2 regions of the Arthrobacter sp. B2I5 genome follow, and region 1 is predicted to be linked to the other one. Evidence: predicted binding sites of a transcription regulator. Region 1 holds the regulator's gene; the other holds the start of a gene.
What was found. Region 1 encodes LexA, which represses DNA repair genes until DNA is damaged. Its sites were predicted from a motif close to TCGAACANNTGTTCGA; they were not measured.
Positions count from the first base shown of each region.

Region 2: the regulator LexA is predicted to act here: its motif matches at 2,841-2,856, upstream of QFZ60_RS19765 (LexA family transcriptional regulator).

Region 1 is NZ_JAUSYF010000001.1:2,801,911-2,806,228, forward strand. It holds gene QFZ60_RS13155 (histidinol-phosphate transaminase) at 1-477, opposite strand, end outside; gene QFZ60_RS13160 (LysM peptidoglycan-binding domain-containing protein) at 589-930, opposite strand; gene lexA (transcriptional repressor LexA) at 1,365-2,102, shown strand; gene QFZ60_RS13170 (ATP-dependent DNA helicase) at 2,191-4,251, opposite strand; gene hflX (GTPase HflX) at 4,244-4,318, opposite strand, start outside.
Region 2 is NZ_JAUSYF010000001.1:4,251,805-4,256,122, reverse strand. It holds gene QFZ60_RS19780 (ABC transporter substrate-binding protein) at 1-613, opposite strand, end outside; gene QFZ60_RS19775 (lmo0937 family membrane protein) at 888-1,034, shown strand; gene QFZ60_RS19770 (Y-family DNA polymerase) at 1,089-2,387, opposite strand; gene QFZ60_RS19765 (LexA family transcriptional regulator) at 2,396-2,827, opposite strand; gene QFZ60_RS19760 (HAD family hydrolase) at 2,961-3,779, shown strand; gene QFZ60_RS19755 (hypothetical protein) at 3,889-4,152, shown strand; gene QFZ60_RS19750 (glycerophosphodiester phosphodiesterase) at 4,180-4,318, shown strand, end outside.

The sequences.
Region 1 (4,318 bases):
CTGCAGTTCCTTGACCTGCCGGGCGGCGGACTCTGCGCTCAGGTCATAGCCTTCCGCACGTTGACCCGTGATGTACCCGGTGTCCGTTCCGCTGGCCAACAGGGGGTACATGGAGTACGTGGGCGGGAAGCCGAGGGCGGTGCGTCCCGGCCCGCCAAAGGCCTGCAGGATCTGCTGCAGCACCTCGTTGGAGCCATTGGCTGCCCAAAGGTTGGTTTCGTCGAGCCCGTGCCCCAGGTATTCCGCCAATGCCTTCCGCAGTTCAGTAAACTCCCGGTCAGGATAGCGGTTGAGCCCTGCAGCAGCCTCCGTGACGGCGGCACTGATGGCGGCACGCACGTCCGCCGGAACACCATGGGTGTTCTCATTGACATTCAGCAGGATGGGGACGTCCAGTTGGGGTGCCCCGTAAGGGGTCAGCCCACGAAGATTGCTGCGGAGGGGAAGCCGGTTCAGACGTTCTAGCTGGTCGTTCACCTGAACAGTTTAGTTGCCGGGACAACCACCGGAAAATGTGACGGGTGCTGTTCGCCAAGGGCGTGGCGGCCAATTGCCGGGGTTTCTACCAGGACTGACGCCCGCATCCCCTTAGCGCGTAGGGACGAACAGTTGCTGGCCAGGCAGGACGGCGCCGGCGGAAAGGTTGTTGAGCTGGACGATATCTGCCACCACGTCCCGGGCATCCCGGTCCGGAGCAACGGCCCCGGCGATGGACCACAGCGACTGCCCGGCCTGCACCGTTACCGTAACCGTGGGCGTCACGGCCAGGTCCGCAGCGGAATCGGAAGCCTTGGCCGGCGAGTTGAAGAGTCCGGCCAGGGACATCAGGAGGACGGCGAGTAGTACAAGCGGAACTCCGATCAGGACGACCTGCCCCCGCCGTGTGAGCCGCAAAGGTGCTGCTGAGGGGCGGGCGCTGCTTGAAGAAATCGAGCGCTTTGAAGTCTTCCGCCCCTGGAGGGAAACCGCCTGCGGGAGTGAAACCTGGTGAAGAGATATAGCTGACATGAACTGAGCCCTCCTGGACCTGCCGTGCTGCCCGGGTGTCCACCCAGCCAACCGCCCCTCGATTCGTTCCGCGCCGCTTACTTCTTCCGGCTGCGTCTTCGAATAGGGCAGGCACTGGTTAGAACACATGTTCGAACTTTGCTTGTTTAGTTTTAGCACCTATCAACGAATAATGTCGAGACTCGCTAGAACAAATGTTTGAAAAACCCATGTGGCTGGCCTAGCTTTGAAATCACAGAACAACCACCACTGAAGTTGAACAGCAGGGTCTGACAATGACAGTGGCAGTCCTTCAGGGGGTGCTGGGAAACAGTGCTCCTGGAAGATCCGGCGGCAAGCGAAAGGCATTGGCGAATATGGCAGCAGCAGCCGCCGGGGGCAGGACCGCCCCGCAATCGAAGAAGACGGCCAAGGGTTTGACGCCGCGGCAGAAGAAGATCCTCGAAACCATCCAGCGCTCAGTCAATGAAAACGGGTACCCGCCCTCCATGCGCGAAATCGGCGACACCGTGGGCCTGGCGAGCCTCTCCAGCGTGACCCACCAGCTCTCGCAACTGGAAAAGCTGGGTTACCTGCGGCGCGACCCCAAGCGGCCGCGCGCCATGGAAGTCCTGATGCCCCTCACGCTGGACGGCGGCGGCGGCAAGGCAGCAGGCACATCTCCTGCACCTCAGGCCCAGGGCAGCGGAGCCACGGTGACGGAACTGCCCACCGCTCTTGATACGGCCATGGTTCCGCTGGTTGGCCGGATTGCTGCCGGCGGCCCCATCCTTGCCGAGCAACTCGTCGAGGACGTCATGCCGCTCCCCCGCCAGCTCGTTGGACAGGGCGAACTGTTCATGCTCAGGGTGGCAGGCGATTCCATGGTGGACGCGGCCATCTGTGACGGTGACTGGGTGGTGGTGAGGCGCCAGGCGGACGCTGCCAACGGGGACATCGTTGCGGCCCTGCTCGATGACGAGGCGACCGTCAAGACGTTCCGCCAGCGTGACGGCCACACCTGGCTGCTCCCCCAGAACACCCAGTACGAACCCATCCTGGGAGACCACGCCACCATCATGGGCAAAGTGGTCTCGGTCCTGCGTTCCCTTTAGCCGTTTCCTTGAGCCAAGGATCCGCCGGCCACGTTCATCCTTGGCCAGCGGTCCGGACGTTTACTGGGAAGTTGTCCCTGGGCGTCAACTATCTGGCCGCGTCCGCTCCGAGCCTGGTTAATGCGGCCAGCGCCTTGCTGCGGTCCGTGGTGGCCCAGAACGGCGGGAGCGCTCCCCGCAGGAAGCCGGCATAGCGTTCAGTGGCCAGCCGGGAGTCCAGGACGGCCACCACACCTTTGTCTCCGGTGGACCGAATCAGCCGGCCGGCGCCCTGGGCCAGCCGGATGGCGGCGTGCGTGGCCGACACCGACATGAAGCCGTTCCCGCCGGCCTGCGCCACGGCACGTGAACGCGCCGTCATCAGCGGATCGTCCGGCCTGGGGAACGGTATGCGGTCGATCACTACAAGGCGGCAGGAGCCTCCCGGAACATCAACCCCCTGCCACAGGGACATCGTCCCGAAAAGGCAGGTGTCCGGTTCGTCGGCGAACTGCTTGACCAGGGCAGTCATGGTCGATTCACCCTGGCAGAGGACAGTCACGTCGAGCTTGGGCCGGAGGGCGTCGGCGGCCTCTTCGGCCGCCCGGCGCGATGAAAACAGGCACAGAGCCCCGCCGCCCGACGCTTTGATAAGCGCCTCCAGTTCCTCCAGCGCCTCGGGGGAAACGCCGCGGCCGGGTTTTGGCAGGTGGCCGGCCACATAGAGGATGCCCTGTTTGGGGTAATCGAAGGGCGAGCCGACATCCACGCCCGTCCAGCTGGGTGCACCTTCACCGATGAGGCCCAGTCCACCGGCCGCGGGCTCGAAAGCGGAACCAATCGCCAGCGTCGCGGACGTCAAGACGACGGTGTGCCCGGCGAAGAGCCCTTCCCGCAACCTGCCCGCAACGGAAAGCGGTGCGATGTTGATCAGCACGGGTGCGTTGTCGTCGGGCTGCGTGTATCCCTGGCCTGGGTCGAATGTGCCGGCGCGGGATAACCAGACGACTTCCCGGTTTTCCCTGGCAGCGATCAGACGCTCACACAGTTCGAGGATGAGCATGAGGCGGGACCGCGCCAGCTGCCGGCCGCCGTCCGCAGTGGTGTTGCTGTCCCCCTTGGAATCCGACAATGCGGCGCGGCACGCCTCCCGAAGCTGGTCGATGCAGTCCAGCTGTTCATCATTCAGGCCGTTGGGGAGCAGGCCGTTTGGCGCGCCGGCAAGGGCCAGCTCAAGATTGTCGGCTGCGGCGTTCAAGGCATCGACGGTGATGGCGGTATGTTTGCGGGCGCCGGACGCGGCAGCGTGGACCATGGCCACAGACAGCTGCCCGGACACGGCTCCGGTAACCCGGTCCTGGAGTTCGTGGGCTTCGTCCACCACCACGACGTCATACTCGGGCAGGACTGCAAGCCCTTCGAAGGCGCTGACGGCAAGCATGGCATGGTTGGTCACCACCACGTCTGCCTCGGCTGCGTCCTGCCGCGCCAGCTCGCTGAAACACTCGGCGGCCATGGGGCATTTTTGCGCTCCCAGGCATTCCATGGAGGTGACGGACACCTGTCGCCAGGCACGGTCTGTCACGCCGGGGAGCAGTTCGTCCCGGTCACCGGTGGCCGTTTTCTCTGCCCATTCGCGGAGCCGAACTACTTCCTTCCCAAGCTGGGAGGAGGGGCCGCCCACGGACGCGGCGAAGTGCGGGACGCTGGTGTCCTCGCCCAGGGAAAAGAGCTGCCCTTCGGCAGGCTCCTCTGAGGGGAACCCGCCTTCGAGTTTGTGGCGGCAGACGTAGTTGGACCGCCCCTTCACCAGGGCAACCTTGACCGGCCGTTCCAAGGACGGTGTGATGTTCTTCAGCAGCCGCGGCAGGTCCCTTCCGACAATCTGGGTTTGCAGTGCCAGCGTTGCCGTGGACACCAACGCCGGCTTGTTGCTCTCCAGGGCGTGCGCGATGAGCGGCACCAGGTAGGCCAGCGACTTGCCGGTGCCAGTGCCGGCCTGGACCAGCAGGTGGTTGCCGGTTTCGATGGCCCGGGCCACCTGCCGGGCCATTTCGTGTTGTCCGGTGCGGCTTTGTCCGCCCATGCCGGCGACGGCACGGTCGAGCAGTTCGATAACGAACTGCTCGCCGTCCGTCTGTGCGGCTTCGCCGGCCGCGGGATCACTCATTGACGACGAATGGTTCCAGTTCGGACGCCAGGCCCTCGCGGACCTTCACCTCAGCCCTGGTCCCGGC
Region 2 (4,318 bases), 1.4 Mb from region 1:
CCACGTTGGTCTTGTAGCCCTGTGAGGTAAGCCAGGCCCGGAGCGCGACGTCCTGCGTACCGCCGAGCTGCGGCGATGCGAGTGTCTTGCCCCTGAGGTCGGCGGGGGAGTTTATCTCCGGCTTCACCACCAGCTGCGCGCCGCCGGCCGCGGCGCCGGCGATGATCTTCACTGATGCGCCCTGGCTCTTGACGAAGGAGTTTATGGCCGGGTTGGGGCCGATGTAAGTGGCATCGATGGCGCCTGCGTTCAGTGCTTCGATGGCTGCGGGGCCGGCGTTGAACACCTGGGTGCTGAGCTTGGTACTGCCCAGTTCATCGGCGATCAAACCCTTGCTGACCCCCACCAGGGCCGGCGCGTGGGTGACGTTGCCGAAGTAGCCGAGCTTCAGTTCGGCGGCGGGGTTCCCAGCCGGGGCTCCATCGGCTGCCGGTGCTGGAGTGCTGTTGTTGACGGCGGAGGCGACGGCGGCACCCCCGCCGAGGAGGGCGAGGGCCGCAGCCGCGACGCCGATCTTCAGGCCGAGCGGCCGTTTGGGTTTGGCTGACTGTCCGGCGACGATGCGGGTTGAGGCCTGCTGGTTTTGCGGACTGATGTCCTGCGAGTTTGCCATGGGGAAATCCTTTGCTGAGGCGGATGCTGAGACGAGATTACGGAGCGCCCAGCGGCCCCACAATCATTCGTGTCGCAGTGGTTCACGGGGCGACTCGAAGGCTCAACGCGGCGTAGCGGGGCGTCAAGAATCGCCGTGAAGCGTCTTTATCCAGGCATCCTTCGCACCCGGCGCGGGCCGTGGGACCGGCAGCAGGTGGCTGCATTGATTCGGATATTGCCGTGGTGGGTACGTGCAGGTCATGGGGACTTTGGAAATCTAACAAGGAGACATCATGTTGCTTTGGATCGCTATTGTCATCGCCGTTCTCTGGCTTCTCGGCCTTCTGACGAACATCGGTGGTGGGCTTATCCACATACTTTTGGTTGTTGCCGTGGTTGTCCTCATCTTCCACTTCATCCAGGGCAGGTCGCGGGTATAGATGCGAAGGGGCGTCCCGCCGCCGGCTATGGTGCCTGCGGCAGGACGCCAAGACTCAGGCGGCCTTGACCCGCGGCAGTTCGTCCCAGTGCGTGGTGTAGCGGGGCGAACGCATCTCCCGTTTCATGGTCCAGTCCAGGCCCGACCTGATGCCCGCATGCCCTAAACCAATGGACCCGCGCCCAAACCGGCGGCTCACGTCCTCAAGCAGCGGCCCGATGCCGCGTTCCTCGTGCCGGTTCTCGAAGATCTCCAGCGGGGGCTGGTTTCCGGTGGGCCGCAGGTCTGTGAGCATCAAGCCGGCCTTGGCGTATTTCAGGCCGTCCCTGATGCTGGGCAGCAGCGCATGGGCCGCCTTGGTGAGCAGGAGCGGATCCGCCGTGGGCATGGGCAATGAGACACAGACCGAAGGATGGTGCTGTTCGTGATCCCTGAAGGGTGACGTGGCAGCGAACGCCGTCAGGACTTTCGCCTGCAGTCCGTGCTTGGAAAGCCTTGCGCTCGCCTGCTGCCCATAGATGCTAAGTACCTCCCGCAGGCCGGCCGCGGTGGTCACCGGTGTGGCGAAGGACCGGGAGAAGATCAGCTGGTCGCGGCCGATGCGCTCCTCCTCCATGGGGATGCAGGGGGTGCCGCGCAGTTCGAGGACTGTCCGCATGAGCACCACCGAGAACTTGTCCCTGATGGCCACCGGATCCGCCCGGACCAGGTCCAGCACGGTGAAGATCCCTATAACGTTGAGCCGCTTCATCAGCCTGCCGGCGATGCCCCAGACCTCGTCCACCGGCAACCGGGCCATGAGTGCCTCGCGCACATCAGCGGGGACCGACTCCCAAAGGCAGACCCCTCCGAAGGCGGCGTTGTTCTTGGCCCACTTGTTGCACAGCTTCGCGAGGGTTTTGGTGGGTGCAATGCCGACGCACACCGGTACCCCCACATGCCGCCGCACTGCCTCCTTCATCCTGCGGCCCAGGGCCAGCAGTTCCTCCGGTCCGCCCTTCACGCCCAGGAACGCTTCGTCGATGCTGTACACCTCAAGCCAGGCCGAGTACCGGCCCAGCAGTTCCATCACCCGCGAGCTGATGTCCCCGTAGAGCTCATAGTTGCTGGACTTCGCCACCAGGCCCCACTCTTTGGCCCGCGGAGCCAGCTTGAACCAGGGTTCCCCGGTGGCGATGCCCAGCGCCTTGGCCTCGGGGGAGCGGGTCACCGCGCAGCCGTCATTGTTGGACAGCACCACCAGCGGGCGGCCCTCCAGGGAGGGATCGAACGCGCGCTCCGCGGAGGCGTAGAGGCAGTTGACGTCGACATGGGCAATCTGCGGCATCCGCCTCATGAGCGCGGGCTTAGGCATGACGTGCCTCAGACATGGTGCAGGCACCTGGTGGCGACACCCCAGATGGTCAGCTCGGACAGTGCGGGAACGTGGATGTCCGGGTACTTCGGGTTCTCCGCCTGCAGCACCACGCCCGTGCGGGTGACGCGGAGGCGCTTCACCGTCAGTTCCCCGTCCAGCACCGCGATCACCACGCACCCGTCCTTGGGTTCCAGTGCCCGGTTGACGATCAGTTCATCGCCGTCGCTGATGCCCGCGCCCTCCATGGAGTCCCCGGTGACCCGGACCACGAAGGTGCTGGTGATGTCCTTGATGAGGTGCGCGTTCAGGTCGATTCGGCCGTCGAAGTAGTCCTGCGCCGGCGACGGAAACCCTGCCGCCACCGCCACGGGGGAGATCAGCACCGAGAACAACGAGGCGCCCGCATCTATCACGCGGGGACCGATAATAACGCCCACAACACACCCTTATTCGAATATATGTTCGATAGTTTCAGTGTAGCCCCGGTCGCTGACAACCGGCACCCGCCCAGGGATTGGGGTGCTTCGCAGGGGAGTACGCCGCTGCCGCCAGCCCACGTAGACTGGCAGGATGCGGCTGGTAGCAAGCGATATTGACGGAACGATCCTTGGGCACGACGGAAAAATCAGCCCCCGCACTATCCGCGCCTTCCACGCCTGCCGCAATGCCGGCGTCGAGCTTGTCTTCGTTACGGGGCGCCCGCCGCGCTGGCTGCACCCCCTCGAGGAGCAGCTGGGCCACACGGGGCGCGTGATCTGCTCCAACGGCGCCGTGGTCTGGGACCTCGAGGCGGACCGGCTGGTCTCCGCCCGCACGCTGGCCATCGACACCGTCCTGGAGGCCCGCCGCATCATCAAGAAGCTCCGCCCGGCAGCCCTGTTCGCCGCGGAAACGCTCACCGGATTCCACCTGGAACCCGGCTTCATCGAAAACGAATCCAGCGAACTGTTGGCCGAATTCACCCCGGCGCCGCTGCACGACACCCTCACCAATGACGATTCGGTGGTCAAATTCCTTGCCATCGTCCGCGACGGCACGCCCGATGATTTCCTGGCGGAGGTGGCGCCCGCCGTCGAACATCTGGCCGCCACCACGCACTCCTCGCCGGGTGTCCCCATGCTGGAGCTCTCCCTGCCCGGGGTCAACAAGGCCGTCACCCTGGCTGAGTACGCCTCGGCCCTGGGCATTGACGCCGCGGACGTGGTGGCCTTCGGCGACATGCCCAACGACATTGAGATGCTGCGGTGGGCCGGCCACGGCTATGCCATGGCCAGCGGCCATCCGGAGGCCATCCGGGCGGCGGGGCAGCAGGCGCCGCATTTTGACGACGACGGCGTGGCCCAAGTTCTGGAGGCAAGGCTCGCCTCCCTGGGCGTCCAGTTCTCCTGATTCCCGCTACCCCTATATTCACAGCTTCCGCTCACCTGGCGTTTACCTTCCAGCCGTAGCGTGAAGCGTGGAAGGCAGGCATTTCGCACGCCGGCTCACAGGGGGCAACATGGCAAGAAACGTCAAGCAGCACGTGGCTGATGGGCCGCTGCGCAAAGCAACGCCCGCGCCACACTGGAAGCAGCTGCGCCAGGGCGACCGCGTCCGGGTCCTGTTCTCGCCGGGGTTTGAAGCCGGCGGCGTGGTGGACACCATCACGGCAGACCACACGGCCGTCTGGGTGCACCTGGACGGCGGCCGCGGCCGGACCCTGCTGCACTGCGGGGATGGGGTGGACATTGTTCCGTGCGGGGAGACTGCCTGCCGGGACTGATCGGCAGGTCCGGGGTACGCTCGCAGTGTGACCCTGCCCTTTTTCGAGCACAAGGACGACGCCGGGCGGCAGCTTCCCATCGCCATGGCCCACAGGGGATTCTCGGCCGAGGGGCTGGAAAACTCCATGGCCGCGTTCCGTTCCGGCGTCGAACTCGGCTTCCGGT